Regions from separate parts of the Bradyrhizobium sp. CCGB01 genome, predicted to be linked through region 1. Evidence: predicted binding sites of a transcription regulator. Region 1 holds the regulator's gene; each other region holds the start of a gene.

Region 1 (5,704 bases):
GCTGCTGCTGGTGCCGAACGCGCTGCGAGAGGCGGCGTCCGCGCTCGGCCTGCCGCGCTCGCTGGTGATCAAGCGCATCGCTTATCGTGCCGCGCGCTCCGGCCTCATCACCGGCGTGATGCTGGCCACCGCCCGCGTCGCCGGCGAGACCGCGCCGCTGCTCTTCACCGCGCTGTCGAACCAGTTCTTCAGCCTCGGCCTGAACAAGACGATGGCGAACCTGCCGGTCACCATCAACAACTTCGTGCAGAGCCCCTACGCCTACTGGAAGCAGCTCGCCTGGAGCGGCGCCTTGCTGATCACGTTGACCGTGCTTGCCCTGAACATTGGCGCGCGCCTCCTTAGCGCCGAGAGGACTGCAAAATGAGCGAAATGTCTGTTTCCGTCAGTACGCCCGCCGTTCAGCACGGCTCGCAGCCGCTGCCCGAGGCGCCCGCCAAGGTGACGGTTCGCAACCTCAACTTCTACTATGGCGAGCACCACGCGCTGAAGAACATTAACCTGGCGCTCGGCACCAACCGCGTCACGGCGTTCATCGGCCCGTCGGGTTGCGGCAAGTCGACCCTGCTGCGCATCTTCAACCGGATGTACGACCTCTATCCGGGCCAGCGCGTCACCGGCCAGCTCATGCTCGACCAGACCAACATCCTCGACCCCAAGCTCGACCTCAACCTGCTGCGCGCCCGCGTCGGCATGGTGTTCCAAAAGCCGACGCCGTTCCCGATGACGATCTACGAGAACATCGCGTTCGGCATCCGTCTCTACGAGAAGATCTCGAAGTCCGAGATGGACGACCGCGTCGAGAAGGCGCTGCGTGGCGGCGCGCTGTGGAACGAGGTCAAGGACAAGCTCAACGCCTCCGGCCTGTCGCTCTCCGGCGGCCAACAGCAGCGCCTCTGCATCGCCCGCACGGTCGCGGTGCGGCCCGAGGTCATCCTGTTCGACGAGCCCTGCTCGGCGCTCGACCCGATCTCGACCGCCAAGGTCGAGGAGCTGATCCAGGAGCTGTCCGAGAACTACACGATCGCGATCGTCACCCACAACATGCAGCAGGCGGCGCGCGTCTCCGACAAGACCGCCTTCATGTATCTCGGCGAGTTGATCGAGTTCGACGACACCAGCAAGATCTTCACGTCGCCGACCGACCGGCGCACGCAGGATTACATCACCGGCCGGTTCGGCTGAGGAGACGGGATATGGGTTCTGAACATACCGCAAAGGCCTTCGACACCGACCTCCAGGAACTCACCCGCCTGGTCGCGGAGATGGGCGGGATCGCCGAGCGCATGATCGTCGATTCCGTCGACGCGCTGATCCGCCGCGACGTCGCGCTCGGTCAGCGCGTCGTCGCCATCGATGCCGATCTCGACGCACTTCAGAAGAAGATCGAGGAGCGCGCCGTGCTGACCATCGCGCGCCGCCAGCCGATGGCTGTCGATTTGCGCGAAATCGTCGGCGCCATGCGCGTCGCGACCGATCTCGAGCGCATCGGCGACCTCGCCAAGAACATGGGCAAGCGCGTCGCGGCGCTGGAGACCGATTTCCATCCGCTCAAGCTGTTCCGCGGCCTCGAGCACATGACCGACCTCGTGCAGCAGCAGGTCAAGTCGGTGCTGGACGCCTATGCCGCGCACGACCTGCCGGCGGCGATGGCGGTGTGGAAGGGCGACGAGGAAGTCGACGCCATCTGCACCTCGCTGTTCCGCGAACTCCTCACCTACATGATGGAGGATCCGCGCAACATCTCGTTCTGCATCCATTTGATGTTCTGCGCCAAGAACATCGAGCGCATCGGCGACCACGCCACCAACATCGCCGAGACCGTGTTCTACATGATCGAGGGACAGGCGATCACCGACAAGCGGCCGAAGGGCGACATGACGACCTTCGCCACGACGGTTCCGAATACTTAAGGAGCGACGACCCGATGGGCGCACGCATTATGGTGGTTGAGGACGAGGAAGCTCTCACCGAGCTGCTTCGCTACAATCTCGAAGGCGACGGCTACGACGTCGAGACGGTGATGCGCGGCGACGACGCCGACACCCGTCTCAAGGAGCACATCCCCGATTTGATCGTGCTCGACTGGATGCTGCCGGGACTGTCCGGCATCGAGCTGTGCCGGCGGCTTCGTACCCGCCCGGAGACCAAGCAGCTCCCGATCATCATGCTCACCGCGCGCGGCGAGGAGAGCGAGCGGGTGCGCGGACTTGCGACCGGCGCCGACGACTACATCGTCAAGCCGTTTTCGGTGCCCGAGCTGCTGGCGCGCGTGAAGGGTCTGCTGCGGCGCGCAAGCCCGGAGCGGCTCGCAACCGTGCTCGCCTATGGCGACATCGAGCTCGACCGCGACAAGCGCCGCGTGGCGCGCTCGGGCCGGCCGATCGATCTTGGCCCGACCGAATATCGCCTGCTGGAGTTCTTCCTGGAGCATCCGGGCCGGGTGTTCTCGCGCGAGCAACTGCTCGACAGCGTCTGGGGCCGCGACATCTATATCGACGAGCGCACCGTGGACGTGCATATCGGCCGCTTGCGCAAGCTGCTCAATCTTGGCCGCGAGCAGGACCCGATCCGCACCGTCCGCGGCGCCGGCTATGCGCTCGATGATCGCTTTGCGAAGGCAGAGCAGGCGTAGGGTTTGCGAGCTGATTTAGCGATCCGCCGCTACAATTTCCGATGTCGTCCCGGCGAACGCCGGGACCCATAACCACGGGGAGTGGTGAGGCGAAGACTCGGAGTGACCACTTTGCGCGACAATTGCGCCCTGTGGTTATGGGTCCCTGCTTTCGCAGGGACGACGCCCATCTTGTGGAGCCGTCATCGCGTGACGGCTGCCGTCGTGATCTCAGAAAACTCTCAGCGCGGACCCGGCTTCGCCGGCGCGCGCCTGCGATCCGCTGCGGGCTGATACGCCACGCGCGAGTGCTGGGCGCAGTAGGGCAGGCCGGAGAGCGCCTTGCCGCCGCAGAAGAAGAAATCCGGGCTCGAGGGATCGCCGACCGGCCAGTGGCAGGTCGCCTCGTTCAGCTCCAGCAGCGACAGTCGCTGGCTCATCGGCACCACGTTGTCGTAGGTGACCGGTTCGGCCTCGACCTCGACCTCGAAGGCCTGCGCCAGCGCGGTGTTGCCGCGCGCGATCGGCCGGCTCACCCGCATCATGTGCTGCGCGGGACGCGCCTTGCGCGGCCGGGGCGCTGCGGACGAGGGGCTCTTGGCGCGGCCGGACAGGCCGAGCCGGTGCACCTTGCCGATCACCGCGTTGCGGGTCACGTTGCCAAGCTCAGCGGCGATCTGGCTGGCCGAAAGTCCGGCCTCCCAGAGCTTTTTCAGCTGCTCGACGCGATCATCTGACCAGGTCAAAACCGTCATTGCACCCTTTCCTCCGCCGGCGCCTGCCATCCTGGGGCCGCACAGCGAATGCCTAAGCTTCGAAAAACCCGTGCCGTCAGAATCCCTTAAGGCTCGCCGGGCGCGCCAGATGCGCCCGAACGCTTACGCCGGTACATGAGGACTTAGAGGATCAGAACTGCTGCACGAGATGTCGTATCTGACAAGCCAAACGCTACAATATGGCGTGACTCACGCGCAAGAGTCCGCCGACTCGCTTCCACATGTTCCGTGGCGAAAATACGCAAAATCGCCACCGCAAGACTACGGATTAAGCATTTCGCGAGGCTTTCCGGGCGGCATTGACACCCGTTTCACCAGGCATAAGATGGTTGCGCGTGCCGCCCTTAAAAGGCGGCACGTTTCGTTTTCCGGGCCGGTCAATGGTGCGTTGCGCAATGCACGCTCACACCGTCCGCAACAATCAAGTGATCGTCATGACTAACAGCGCAGCGCCGCATTTGCTCCCCGTTTTCGCCAGGTCCGACCTCGGTTTCGAGCGCGGCGAAGGCTGCTGGCTGATCGCGACCAACGGCGAGCGTTATCTCGATTTCACCTCGGGCGTGGCGGTGAATGCGCTCGGCCATGCGCATCCGGTGTTGGTCAAGGCGTTGCAGGAGCAGGCCACCAAGCTCTGGCACATGTCGAACCTGTTCCAGAGCCCGGATGGCGAGAAGCTTGCGGCGCGTCTGTGCAACGAAAGCTTCGCGGACTTCGTGTTCTTCTGCAATTCCGGCGCTGAAGCGCTGGAGGGTGTGATCAAGCTGGTCCGCCATCATCACTTCTCCATGGGGCATCCGGAACGTTATCGCATCATCACCTTCGAAGGCGCCTTCCACGGCCGCACATTGGCAACGCTGGCTGCGACGGGATCTGCAAAATATCTCGAAGGTTTTGGTCCGCCGATGGACGGTTTCGACCAGATCCCGCACGGCGACATCGAGGCCGTGAAGAAGGCGATTGGTCCGCAGACCGCCGGCATCCTGATCGAGCCGATCCAGGGCGAGGGCGGCGTGCGTTCGGCGACGCCCTCCTTCCTCAAGGCGCTGCGCCAGCTCTGCGACGAGAAGGGCCTGCTGCTCGCGTTCGACGAGGTGCAGACCGGCATGGGCCGCACCGGCGATCTCTTCGCGCACAGGCGCACCGGCGTCACACCTGACGTCATGTCGCTGGCGAAGGCGCTCGGCGGCGGCTTTCCGATCGGCGCGGTGCTGGCGACTGCGGATGCGGCTTCCGGCATGGGGCCCGGCTCGCACGGCTCGACCTTCGGCGGCAACCCGCTGGCGATCTCGGCTGCGAACGCCGTGCTCGACGTCATGCTCAAGCCCGGCTTCTTCGATCACGTGCAGAAGATGTCGCTGCTGCTCAAGCAGAAGCTCGCCTCCGTGATCGACCGTCATCCCGACGTCGTCAGCGAAGTGCGCGGCGAAGGCCTCCTGATCGGCATCAAGGCCGTGGTGCCCTCCGGCGATCTCGTCGCGGCGCTGCGCGACCAGAAACTGCTCACGGTCGGTGCCGGCGACAATGTCGTGCGTTTCCTGCCGCCCTTGATCGTCAGCGAAGCCGAGATCGAGGACAGCGTCGGGCGGCTCGAACGCGCCTGCACTGCGCTTGCGGGCACCAAGCGGGCGGCAAGCTGATGAGTAACTCCCCCAAGCACTTCCTCGATATCAACGAGCTGCCGCTGTCGGAGCTCAAGCGCATGCTCGCCGCATCCTCCGCGATGAAGGCGAAGCAGAAGGCGCAGCAGCCCGTGAAGCCGCTCGAAGGCAAGACGCTGGCGATGATCTTCGAACGCCCCTCGACCCGCACCCGCGTGTCGTTCGACGTCGCGATGCGCCAGCTTGGCGGCGAGCCCATCATGCTCACCGGTGCCGAGATGCAGCTGGGCCGCGGCGAGACCATTGCCGACACCGCGCGCGTGCTGTCGCGCTATGTCGACGCCATCATGATCCGCATCCTCAATCACGAGGCCTTGCTGGAGCTTGCGGCAAACGCCACCGTGCCGGTCATCAACGGCCTGACGCGCCGTTCGCACCCTTGCCAGGTGATGGCCGACCTCATGACCTATGAGGAACATCGCGGCCCGATCGAAGGACGGACGGTGGCCTGGACCGGCGACGACAACAATGTGCTGGCGTCCTGGGCCCATGCGGCCGAGCGCTTCAAGTTCAAGCTCAACGTCGCAACGCCGCCCGAGCTCGCACCGAAGAAGGTGATGCGCGACTTCATCAAGGCGACCGGGGCGTCGATCGTGCTCGGCACCGATCCCGAGGCCGCCGTGCACGGCGCCGACTGCGTCGTCACCGACACCTGG
Region 2 (5,704 bases), 8.8 Mb from region 1:
CGTGATCGTGAACTTCTTCGGCGACAACAAGGCCTTCGGCAAGAACGTTGCCGAGGAATACAAGCAGAACCAGGAGCGCTACGAGTTCCTGAAGTGGGGCCAGAAGGCGTTCTCGAACTTCTCCGTCGTGCCGCCCGGCACCGGCATCTGCCACCAGGTCAACCTCGAATATCTCTCCCAGACGGTCTGGACCAAGAAGGAGAAGATGACGGTCGGCAAGAAGACCGGCACCTTCGAGGTCGCCTATCCCGACTCGCTTGTCGGCACCGACTCCCACACCACCATGGTCAACGGTCTCGCCGTGCTCGGCTGGGGCGTCGGCGGCATCGAGGCGGAAGCCTGCATGCTCGGCCAGCCGCTGTCGATGCTGCTGCCCAACGTCGTCGGCTTCAAGCTGAAGGGCGCGATGAAGGAAGGCGTCACCGCGACCGATCTCGTGCTGACCGTCACGCAGATGCTGCGCAAGCTCGGCGTGGTCGGCAAGTTCGTCGAGTTCTTCGGTCCGGGCCTCGACAATCTCTCGGTCGCCGACAAGGCCACGATCGCCAACATGGCGCCGGAATACGGCGCGACCTGCGGCTTCTTCCCGGTCGATGCCGCCGCGATCGACTACCTCAAGACCTCCGGCCGCGCGCCGGCGCGCGTCGCGCTGGTGCAGGCCTATGCGAAGGCGCAGGGGCTGTTCCGCACCGCCAAGTCGGTCGATCCGGTGTTCACGGAAACGCTGACGCTCGACCTCGCCGACGTCGTTCCCTCGATGGCCGGTCCGAAGCGTCCCGAAGGCCGCATCGCGCTGCCGTCGGTCGCCGAAGGCTTCTCGCTCGCACTCGGCACCGAGTACAAGAAGGCCGAGGAGCCGACCAAGCGCTTTGCCGTCGATGGCAAGAATTTCGAGATCGGCCACGGCGACGTCGTGATCGCCGCGATCACGTCCTGCACCAACACCTCGAACCCGAGCGTGCTGATCGGCGCCGGCCTCCTGGCGCGTAACGCCGCCGCGAAGGGCCTCAAGGCAAAGCCGTGGGTGAAGACTTCGCTCGCGCCGGGCAGCCAGGTGGTCGCCGGCTATCTCGCCGATTCCGGCCTGCAGGCCGATCTCGACAAGGTCGGCTTCAACCTAGTCGGCTTCGGCTGCACCACCTGCATCGGCAATTCCGGTCCGCTGCCTGAGGAGATCTCGAAGTCGATCAACGACAACGGCATCGTCGCAGCCGCCGTGCTCTCCGGCAACCGCAACTTCGAAGGCCGCGTCTCGCCGGACGTGCAGGCGAATTATCTGGCCTCGCCGCCGCTGGTCGTCGCACACGCGCTCGCCGGCAGCGTCACCAAGAACCTCGCGGTCGAGCCGCTCGGCGAGGGCAAGGACGGCAAGCCGGTGTACCTGAAGGACATCTGGCCGACGACCAAGGAGATCAACGCCTTCATGAAGAAGTTCGTGACCGCGTCGATCTTCAAGAAGAAGTATGCTGACGTGTTCAAGGGCGACACCAACTGGCGCAAGATCAAGACGGTCGAGAGCGAGACCTATCGCTGGAACATGTCTTCGACCTATGTGCAGAACCCGCCCTATTTCGACGGCATGAAGAAGGAGCCGGAGCCGGTCACCGACATCGTCGAGGCGCGCATCCTCGCCATGTTCGGCGACAAGATCACCACCGACCACATCTCGCCGGCCGGTTCGATCAAGCTCACCTCGCCCGCCGGAAAATATCTCAGCGAGCACCAGGTGCGTCCCGCCGACTTCAACCAGTACGGCACGCGTCGCGGCAATCATGAAGTCATGATGCGCGGCACCTTCGCCAACATCCGCATCAAGAACTTCATGCTGAAGGGCGCGGACGGCAACATTCCCGAGGGCGGTCTCACCAAGCACTGGCCCGACGGCGAGCAGATGTCGATCTACGACGCGGCGATGAAGTACCAGCAGGAGCAGGTGCCGCTGGTGGTGTTCGCCGGCGCCGAATACGGCAACGGCTCCTCGCGCGACTGGGCCGCGAAGGGCACGCGTCTGCTCGGCGTGCGCGCCGTGATCTGCCAGAGCTTCGAGCGCATCCACCGCTCCAACCTGGTCGGCATGGGCGTGCTGCCGCTGACCTTCGAGGAAGGCACCTCATGGTCGTCGCTGGGCCTGAAGGGCGACGAGAAGGTCACGCTGCGCGGCCTCGTCGGCGACCTGAAGCCGCGTCAGAAGCTGACCGCGGAGATCGTCTCGGGTGACGGCTCGTTGCAGCGCGTTTCGCTGCTTTGCCGCATCGATACGCTGGACGAGCTCGACTACTACCGGAACGGCGGCATCCTGCACTACGTGCTGCGCAAGCTCGCGGCCTAAGCGCGAATTTGTGAACGGTGGCTCACCGCGACGTGAGTAGAAGGTTAAACGAAGGCGGCCTATCAAAAGGCCGCCTTCGCGCGTTTGCGGCATGCTTCTGTGGGCCCGCCCGGCGGAAAACCTCCCCTTGGACGGTTGCCTGGACGGATGAATGTGCTGCGCCCCGTAAGACTACGGTGACCATCAGGCGATAAGATTTCCCTTCACGAGCAATGGTGTGCGGCGTTCGACATGACAACAATGACGGCTTCTCATCTGGTTTCGCGCTGGTCCGGTGCCCTCTGGTCGGGAGCACTTGGGATCTGCGCAATCGTCGCCGTCATCCGCCCCGCCGAGGCTGATCCCCGCGCCGTGGTCGAGCTTTTCACCTCGCAGGGCTGCTCCTCCTGCCCGCCCGCCGACAAGGTCATCGGCGATCTTTCCAACGACCCGTCGATCATCGCGCTGAGCATGCCGATCGACTATTGGGACTATCTCGGCTGGAAGGACACGCTTGCGGATTCGCGCTTCTCGGCGCGGCAGCGCGCCTATTCGCGCATGCGCGGCGACCGCGAGGTCTATACGCCGCAAGTCGTGGTCAACGGTTCCACGCATGTCATCGGCAGCGATCGCGCCGGCATCGAGAGCGCGATCGGCAAGACCGACAAGGGCATGGGCGTGATGAGCGTGCCGGTGACGATGTCGCTTGCGGGCAAGCACATCAATGTCTCGGTGGCGGAGAGCAAGGAGCCGGCGGTCTCGCACGGCGAGGTCTGGATCTGCTCGATCACGAAATCGGTGCCGATCGAGATCAGCCGTGGCGAAAATCGCGGACAGCAGCTCACCTATCACAACGTCGTGCGCAATCTACTCAAGGTCGGCGACTGGAACGGACGTCCGGAAAGCTGGACGGTACCGCTGGAAAATCTCACGCGCGACGGCGTCGACGGCGCTGTGGTCTATGTCCAGGACGGCAACCGTGAAAAGCCGGGCGCGATGCTCGGCGCGGCGTACACGTCGCTGCACTGAAGCGACCCCTTCTCATCTCCCGACGCAAACACGGTCTAAATCCTCATGGTGAGGAGGCGCGTCAGCGCCGTCTCGAACCATGCAGGCCCCGCTGATGCCGCGCGGCCTCGATCCTTCGAGACGCCGCTTCGCGGCTCCTCAGGATGAGGGGAGAAAGTTTTCGCGCGGATGTTCGAAGAAGGGTGCGTCGTGCAGGAAACATCCAGCCACAAACAAAAAAGGACCAACTTGCGTTGGCCCTCCTTGTCGCGCGTACAGACCCGATCCTGACGGCCCCGGGGGGCTGGGGGCTGAGGAATCCGGAACCGAAAGGACCGGGTCAACGCACACAAGTCTTTTCGCAATGCAGGGCGGCAGGCGCTTGGCGGAAAAGAGGCGATACTATGATTCCTTCTAACGATCCCGTGACGGTTCGTCGCGACAGAGTTCCACTCCTGCGTGTGCTCCGATTCGCACCCGATTCAATGAGTTGAGTAAGGGAGCCCCTTGCGGTGCGGAACGGTTGGCGCAATCATGCAACTGTCATGATCCGCGGTTCCGGGGACGGTCTTCGCGGGCGCGATCATGCTGATGCGACAGGAGCCGCCATGGGTGTGACGTCGGAGGATGCCGATCCGAGCGGACAGCGTGCAGTGGCGCACCCCGCCGCTGCGAACGCCCAGCCGAACCGGGTGACGTTCAACCGGCTCGAACTGCACCGCATCCTCAATCTCTACGGCCGCATGGTCGCCGACGGCGAGTGGCGCGACTATGCCATCGACTTCCTGAAGGACCGCGCCGTGTTCTCGGTGTTCCGCCGCGCCTCGGAGGTGCCGATCTATCGCATCGAGAAAGACCCGCGCCTCGCGCGCAAGCAGGGCATGTACAGCGTGATCTCCGCGACCGGCCTGATCCTGCGCCGCGGCCACGAGCTCGAGCGCGTGCTGCTGGTGATCGATCGGAAGCTGGCGGTGGTGTAGCCGCCGTCCGTAGCCCGGATGAGCGAAGCGACATCCGGGACCTTGCTTGCAGCGTTCCCGGGTATCGCTGCGCTCACCCGGGCTACGAGACCGCCCCTACTTCCCCGGCACCGTGCTCGCGCCCTCGCCGAGGTCGCGCTGCATCATCACCGTGTCCAGCCAGCGGCCGAATTTCAGCCCGACACTGGGATGCGTGCCGATCATCTTGAAGCCGCCGCGCGTGTGCACGCCGATCGAGCCGGCATTGGCGGAATCGCCGATCACCGCGATCATCTGGCGGAAGCCGCGCGCCTCGCATTCCGTGACCAGCCGGTCCAGCAGCAACGAGCCGATGCCGCGGCGGTGGAAGCTGGGGTCGAGATAGATCGAGTTCTCGACCGTGAAGCGGTAGGCCGGCCGCGGCCGGTAGGCGCCGGCATAGGCGTAGCCGGCCACGCGACCGTCGAGGATGGCGACGAAATAGGGATAGCCGCCATCGACCAGCGCGCGGTAGCGGCGCGTCATTTCAGTGAGGTCGGGCGGCTCCAGCTCGAACGTCGCGGTGCCCTCGCGGACGGCCTGCTGGTAGATGGCGGTGATGGCGGGAAGGTCGGCCTCGGTTGTAGGCCTGATTTCAGGTGCGGACATAGGGGAAGATTAGAGCCTTCCCGCGGCCGCTGGAAGGCCCACCGGCGCCTCCACCCCCGTCATTGCGAGCGCAACGAAGCAATCCAGAGATGCATCCGCGGTGGGACTCTGGCTTGCGTCGTCGCAAGGGCTCCTCGCAATGACGGCGCGTGTGGGACGAGCCCCGGCCCAAACAAAAACCCCGGCCTCCCGGCCGGGGTTTGCGTCCGTTCCCTCAGGTCCAGCGCTTAGTCGCGCTGGCCGAGGAGCTGCAGGAGCAGCGTGAACAGGTTGATGAAGTTCAGGTACAGCGACAGGGCGCCGGTGATGGCCGCACGCTCTGCGATTTCACCGCCGGCCGAAGCGTAGCCGTAGATGTAGTCGTTCTTCAGCCGCTGGGTGTCCCAGGCGGTGAGGCCCGCGAACACCAGCACGCCAACCACCGACACGATGAACTGGAGCAGCGAGCTGCCCAGGAACAGGTTCACCAGGCTGGCGATGATGATGCCGATCAGGCCCATGAACAGGAACGAGCTCATCCCGCTCAGGTCACGCTTGGTGCTGTAGCCGTACAGGCTCAGTGCACCGAACGTGGCGGCCGTGATGAAGAACACCCGCACGATCGAGGTGTGCGTGAACACCAGGAAGATCGACGACAGCGAGATGCCCATCAGCGCCGCGAACACCCAGAACAGGATCTGCGCGGTCGAGGGGGCGAGACGGTTGATGCCCGCCGAGATCACGAACACCATTGCGAGCGGCGCGAGCATGAACAGCCACTTCAGGGGGCTGACGAACATCG
Region 3 (5,704 bases), 4.6 Mb from region 1:
GGTGAGCAGATGACCCTGTCGTCCTTTACCGCGCCGGGCGGTACCAGCAATGCCAATATCTCGCTCATCCTGAGCGAGGTGTCCTACGACTACGCGCCCAACCTCGGCTTTACGATCGCCGGCAAGGTGAAGCTGTCCGACAGCTATTACCTGTTTCCACGCTGCTCGACGAACGGCCCGACCACGTTGTCTCCTCCCTATTACGACGTGAAATATCCGGCGGCGAAGACCTGCACCTGTGTGCAGCACTTGCAGCAGAAGACCTGTTAGCTCCGCGGAACGCGGTTGATCAAACCGGATGCTGCTAGGTTGCTGCGTCCGGCATTTTGAGAGAAATTCGCTTCAGCGAAAATTCCTTTATGCGGCTCGCCATGGCGTCAACCGCGGAATCCAGCGCGGCACATTGGTCCGAAAGCTCTCGTATTCCGTGCCGAATGTTTGCTCGAGCGTCGGTTCTTCGTACATCACCACAAAGAGATGAAAAAAGAGCCAGAGTAGCGCGCCGTACCAGAGGAGACGCCAGTCACCAAACAAAATGGCCTGACCAAAAATGACCGCGACGACCGCGATGTAGATCGGATTTCGCACGTAGCGATAAAGGCCAGTCACTACGAGCTTTTGTGTCGGAGCGATCGGGGCGGGCGTCCCCAGCCCCTGCAGCGCAAAACGGGCAAATGAATCCACAAGTCCGGGCACTCCGACGATGATCAATATGCCGCCGAGGATGCGGGTTAGATCGACGCCGAAAAAAGCTGGCCGAAATTCCCACTCCGTGACCCACCAGGGGATGAAGCCTGCCAGCACCAACGGTGCAATGACGAAGAACAGAGCGGAGCCCAGGACAGCAATTGCTTTCGACATCGTGTGCTCCCACGACCCGACAAGAATAGCTTAGCAAATCACTTTCCGCTACGAGCATTGAACGCGGCTCCACGATTGCTGCGTTAAGAGTCCGCGTCCTAAGTCATTGATCGGCCAAGCCCCGTCTACTGTGCATGGGGTTGTTTTCGCGGCTTTTGTCCTGAGCACCCTCCCGCGGCGTGCCTTACGCGCTCTCCGTCTCCCGGTGCACGTCGTGCACCACGAGCCCCATGCCTTCGTCGGGCATCTTGATCCAGTCGCGGCGCTTCAGGGTGCGCTTGGTGTCCTCGTAGCCGCTTGTCCAGTGCTCGCGCATCGAAGTGCCCGAGAATTCGTGGTCCTTGGCATCGCCCTCATAGGCCTTCTGCTGGTAGATAAGATGCAGGATCGCGATCTCCGGCATGCGGCGCAGGCTCGCCTTCAGCTTGCGGTCCTCCTCGGAGAGCTGCTCGTCCGGCAGCTTCGCCAGGGCCTTGTAGAGCAGGACCTTGAGATTGTGCGTGCGGCGGTAGACGTCGGTGTTGTGGCGCGTGCGCGAGGAATACATGATGTCCTTGTGGCGGGCCATCACGTCCTGGATCGAGCGCGGCAGCACGCCGCGCGCGCTGAACAGGTCGACCTGGAACACCAGCGAATTGAGCGCGTCCTCCTGGTCGAGCAGATGCTGCAGCGGCGTGTTGGAGACGATGCCACCGTCCCAGAAATGATCGGTGCCGATCCGCACCATCGGCAGCGCCGGGGGCAGGGCGCCGGAGGCCATGATGTGCTCCGGCTCGATCTCGTCGTGGGCGTTGTCGAAATAGATGAAGTTGCCGGAGAGCACGTTCACGGCGCCGACCGCGAAGCGGACCTTCTTCTCGTTGATGAGGTCGAAGTCGACGAGCTCCAGCAGGCTCTCCTTCAAAGGCATCGTGTCGTAATAGCTGGTCGCGGTCCGCGCGCCGACCGGGCTGAACCAGGGATTGACCTGGTGCGGCGTGAAGAAGCCCGGCTGGCCCATCGCCGACGTCATCCAGGAGCTATAGAGATTGCGCCACTGGCGGAAGACGTCGCCGTCCGGCGTGTAGTGCCAGATCTTGCGGTTGGTGATGCGCTCCCAGAAGATGCGCAGCGCATCCAGCCGCTTCTCCGGCTTGTTGCCGGCGATGATGGCGGAGTTGATCGCGCCGATCGAGACGCCGCAGACCCAGTCGGGCTCGATGCCGGCCTCGTGCAGCGCCTGGTAGACGCCGGCCTGGTAGGCGCCGAGCGCGCCGCCGCCTTGCAGCACCAGCGCAACACGGTCGCAGCGCTCGGGCCGCCAGCCCCGCGCGGGAGGCTGATGGGTCTGGTAAGTCGGTTGCGACGTGCGGGCGTCCATGGCGATGCCTCCTGCCTATCCCCAAACGATTGCGTCGCGTGGTGACGGCGTGATGACAAGGTTGGCGCCGATGCATCGTCTGCATGCAGGTCAACCGCCGCAAGAATGGTGGCGGGTTCGCGGGCCTGACGGAAATCCTTCACATCGCAGTCAATGACCGCGGCTAGCAATTTGCATCGGGCCTGAAGCGAGCGTCACAGACATCACACAGGAGACCAGCGATGCGCAGGGAAGATTTGCTGAGACTTCCGTCCATGCCGGCGGCAGGGCCGAGCTATCCGGCCGGGCCTTATCGCTTCGTCAACCGCGAATTCCTCGTCATCACTTACGAGACCGATCCGGAGCTGATCCGCGCCGGCCTGCCTGAGCCGCTGGAGCCGATCGACCAGCCGATCGTGCATTACGAGTGGATCAAGATGCCGGATTCCTCCGGCTTCGGCAGCTACACCGAGTCCGGTCTCGTCATCCCCGCGCGCCTCAACGGCGAGGAGGTCAATTTCGTCTCGCAGATGTATCTGGACGATGATCCGCCGATCGCGGCGGGCCGCGAGATCTGGGGCTTCCCCAAGAAATACGCTCATCCCAAGCTCGAGATCGTCAAGGACACGCTGACGGGCACGCTGGAATATGCCGGCCAGCTCGTCGCCATGGGCACGATGGGCTACAAGCACGAGAGCATGGCCGGCAACGGCGATCTCACCCGCGCCACGCTGTCGAAGACGCAGATCAATCTGAAGATGATCCCCGGCGTCGATGGCCGGCTCGAGATCTGCCAGCTCGTCGCGATCAACCTCGTCGACATCGTGCCGAAGGGCTCCTGGATGGGTCCCGGCCGGCTGCATCTGGTGCCGCATGTGAATGCGCCGGTCGCGGATTTCCCGGTTCGCCGTTGCCTCGGCGCGCATCACTACATCGCCGATCTGACGCTGCCGTTCGGCCGTGTCGTGCACGACTATGTCAAGGAGGCCGAGGCGGCGGCTTTGACCGGGCTGGCGGCGGAGTAGGCGCCATCATCAAACTGTAACAAAGCCGTAATTGAGTACCTGAGAGGTCCGGAAGGTGCCGTCAGCCAGCTTCCGGAGCGGGGCATCTGTTGACGGTTGGGGTTGGCCATGGCTGAGCCGGCGAAGCTCGTCAGCGCGATATCGGATTCCGTGCCTGCCGTTCCCGGCCTCGTCTGGGCGTTCCGCCTGCACAGTGACGGCAGCGCCGAGCCGCTGCCGATCGACCGGCCGGTCGAGTTCAGCCATGACGGCCGGCTCTGGCTGCATTTCAACCTGACCGATGCGCGCGTGCGGCCGTGGATCGCGGAATCGAGCCTGCCACCGCTTGCGCGCGACCTCTTGCTGTCCAACGACACGTTCCAGCAGCTTCACGTCATCGACCACTGCGTCTACGGCGTCTTCTCCGATCTCGTGCGCGATATCGACAGCGCAACGGAGGAGACCGCGTTCCTGCGTTTCGCCATGACCGAGCATCTTCTCGTCAGTGGCCGCCATCAGGCGCTGTGCTCGGCGGATGCGACGCGCCGGGTGCTCGAAGGCGGCTACCGCGTCGACAATGTCGCCCACCTCCTGGAAAAGATCGTCGACGAGGTCGCCGACACGCTGGACCGGATGGCGGACAAGCTCGGCCAGGAGATCGACGACATCGAGGAACGGATTTTGGCCGACGACGCCAAGCCGGAGATGCGCCGCAATCTCGGCCGGCTGCGCCGGACCTGCGTCAGGCTGCATCGTCAGCTCACCGGCCTGCGCGTGCTGTTCCACCGCCTCGATCAGAAGAACACCGATCATCTCTCGCCGGCCTTGCGCATCCACGCCGGCAAGCTGGCGCAGCGGCTGGACGGGCTCGACCACGACATCGTCGAGCTCCGCGAACGCAGCCGCCTGCTCGAGGAGGAGCTGCGCTTCAAGAACGAGGAGGAGAGCAACCGCCACCTCCACACGCTCTCGATCGTGACCTCGCTGTTGCTGCCGCCGACCCTGATCACCGGCATCTTCGGCATGAACACCAAGGGCTTGCCGCTGACCGATGTCGAGAGCGGATTTCTCTGGGCGGCGCTCTTGATGGCCTCGTCGGTCGCCGCGGCCTATCTGTTCATGCGGCGCACGGGCATCTTCAAATAGCGTGCGTTGATCGTGAGTTGGAGTATCCATAAATCTCTGGCGATCGCGATTGCGCTCGCCTCGGCAACAGCGAGCACGCGTGCGCTCGCCGGCGCTAAGGACGAGAGCGCGGCCGAATGGCTGTTTCCGAAATGGTTCAACGAGTGGCATGACGGCCTCGCCAACAAGGGCCTGAATTTCGGCGCGACCTATATCGCGGACAACATCGCCAACGTTTCAGGCGGCGTGAAGCGCGGCGCCATCCATTTCGGCCGGCTCGATCTGTCGGTCGATGCCGATCTCGACAAGCTGGTCGGCTGGACCGGCGGCCGCTTCTACGCCAATGCGTTCGTGATCTACGGCCAGGGGCTGTCCCGCAACTACGTCATGAATCTCGCGACCATCAGCGAGATCGAGGCGCTGCCGGACCAGCGGCTCTACAACGCCTATTTCGAGCAGAGCTTCTTCAATGATCGCCTGAACATCCGGGCCGGCCAGCAGGCCGCCGATGTCGAGTTCTTCGACAGCCAGACCGACGACCTCTTCATCAACGGCACGTTCGGCTGGCCCGCTATCAAGGCGAGTAATCTTCCGGCCGGCGGTCCGGCACCGCCGATCGCAGTGCCCGGCATCCGCATCAAGGCCGCGCTGACGGACAACATCACGGCGTTCGGCGCGGTGTTCAACGGCGATCCGTCAGGCCCGGGCGATCAGGATCCGCAGCTGCGCGACCATCATGGCCTGGCCTTCCGCGTCAACGATCCGCCGTGGCTGATCGGGCAGGTCCGCTTCAACTACGACATCGATTTCGGACGTCCGCTCGCCGGCAATTTCACGCCGGGCGCCTGGAAGCATTATGGCGCGTTCGACAGCCAGCGTTTTACGGCCGAGGGGCTCTCGATCGCCGATCCCGGCGGGAGCGGTATTCCCGCAAAACTTCGCGGCAATTACGGCATCTTCGCCGTGATCGAGCAGGTGCTGTATCGCCCGCCGGAGGTCAAGGACAACTCGACCTCGGCCTCGCTCCCTGGCGTCACCGCCTTCGGCCGCATCGCCTACAGTCCGCCGGATCGCAACCTGATCGACCTTTATCTCGACGGCGGCATCGGCTTCGTCGGCTTCACGCCGGGGCGGCCGCTCGACCGCTTCGGCGTGGCGATGGCCTATATGCGGATCTCGAACACCGCGCGCAATCTCGACGTCGACACGCAGGTCTTCACCGGCATCCAGAGCCCGGTGCGCAGTAACGAGACGCTGATCGAGATGATCTACGAGGCGCACATCAAGCCGGGCTGGCTGATCGCGCCTTACTTCCAATACGTGTTCAGGCCTTCCGGCGGCATCCCGAATCCGAGCGATCCGACCGGCGTGTCGC

The links. The regulator PhoB, encoded in region 1, activates phosphate uptake and scavenging genes when phosphate is short. The targets are predictions, from matches to a motif close to TGTCATNNANCTGTCAT.
Region 2: the regulator PhoB is predicted to act here: its motif matches at 3,847-3,863, upstream of NLM25_RS00740 (DUF2794 domain-containing protein).
Region 3: the regulator PhoB is predicted to act here: its motif matches at 2,263-2,279, upstream of NLM25_RS20295 (acetoacetate decarboxylase).

The regions. Positions count from the first base shown of each region.
Region 1 is NZ_JANADK010000001.1:9,020,194-9,025,897, reverse strand. Features, by position in the region: gene pstA (phosphate ABC transporter permease PstA) at 1-367, shown strand, start outside; gene pstB (phosphate ABC transporter ATP-binding protein PstB) at 364-1,185, shown strand; gene phoU (phosphate signaling complex protein PhoU) at 1,197-1,913, shown strand; gene phoB (phosphate regulon transcriptional regulator PhoB) at 1,928-2,635, shown strand; gene NLM25_RS42530 (GcrA family cell cycle regulator) at 2,857-3,369, opposite strand; gene NLM25_RS42525 (aspartate aminotransferase family protein) at 3,825-5,027, shown strand; gene argF (ornithine carbamoyltransferase) at 5,027-5,704, shown strand, end outside.
Region 2 is NZ_JANADK010000001.1:177,752-183,455, reverse strand. Features, by position in the region: gene acnA (aconitate hydratase AcnA) at 1-2,329, shown strand, start outside; gene NLM25_RS00745 (thioredoxin family protein) at 2,561-3,337, shown strand; gene NLM25_RS00740 (DUF2794 domain-containing protein) at 3,925-4,296, shown strand; gene NLM25_RS00735 (GNAT family N-acetyltransferase) at 4,393-4,923, opposite strand; gene NLM25_RS00730 (Bax inhibitor-1/YccA family protein) at 5,151-5,704, opposite strand, start outside.
Region 3 is NZ_JANADK010000001.1:4,454,013-4,459,716, forward strand. Features, by position in the region: gene NLM25_RS20280 (TadE/TadG family type IV pilus assembly protein) at 1-270, shown strand, start outside; gene NLM25_RS20285 (isoprenylcysteine carboxylmethyltransferase family protein) at 358-861, opposite strand; gene NLM25_RS20290 (patatin-like phospholipase family protein) at 1,046-2,221, opposite strand; gene NLM25_RS20295 (acetoacetate decarboxylase) at 2,443-3,225, shown strand; gene NLM25_RS20300 (transporter) at 3,334-4,350, shown strand; gene NLM25_RS20305 (carbohydrate porin) at 4,363-5,704, shown strand, end outside.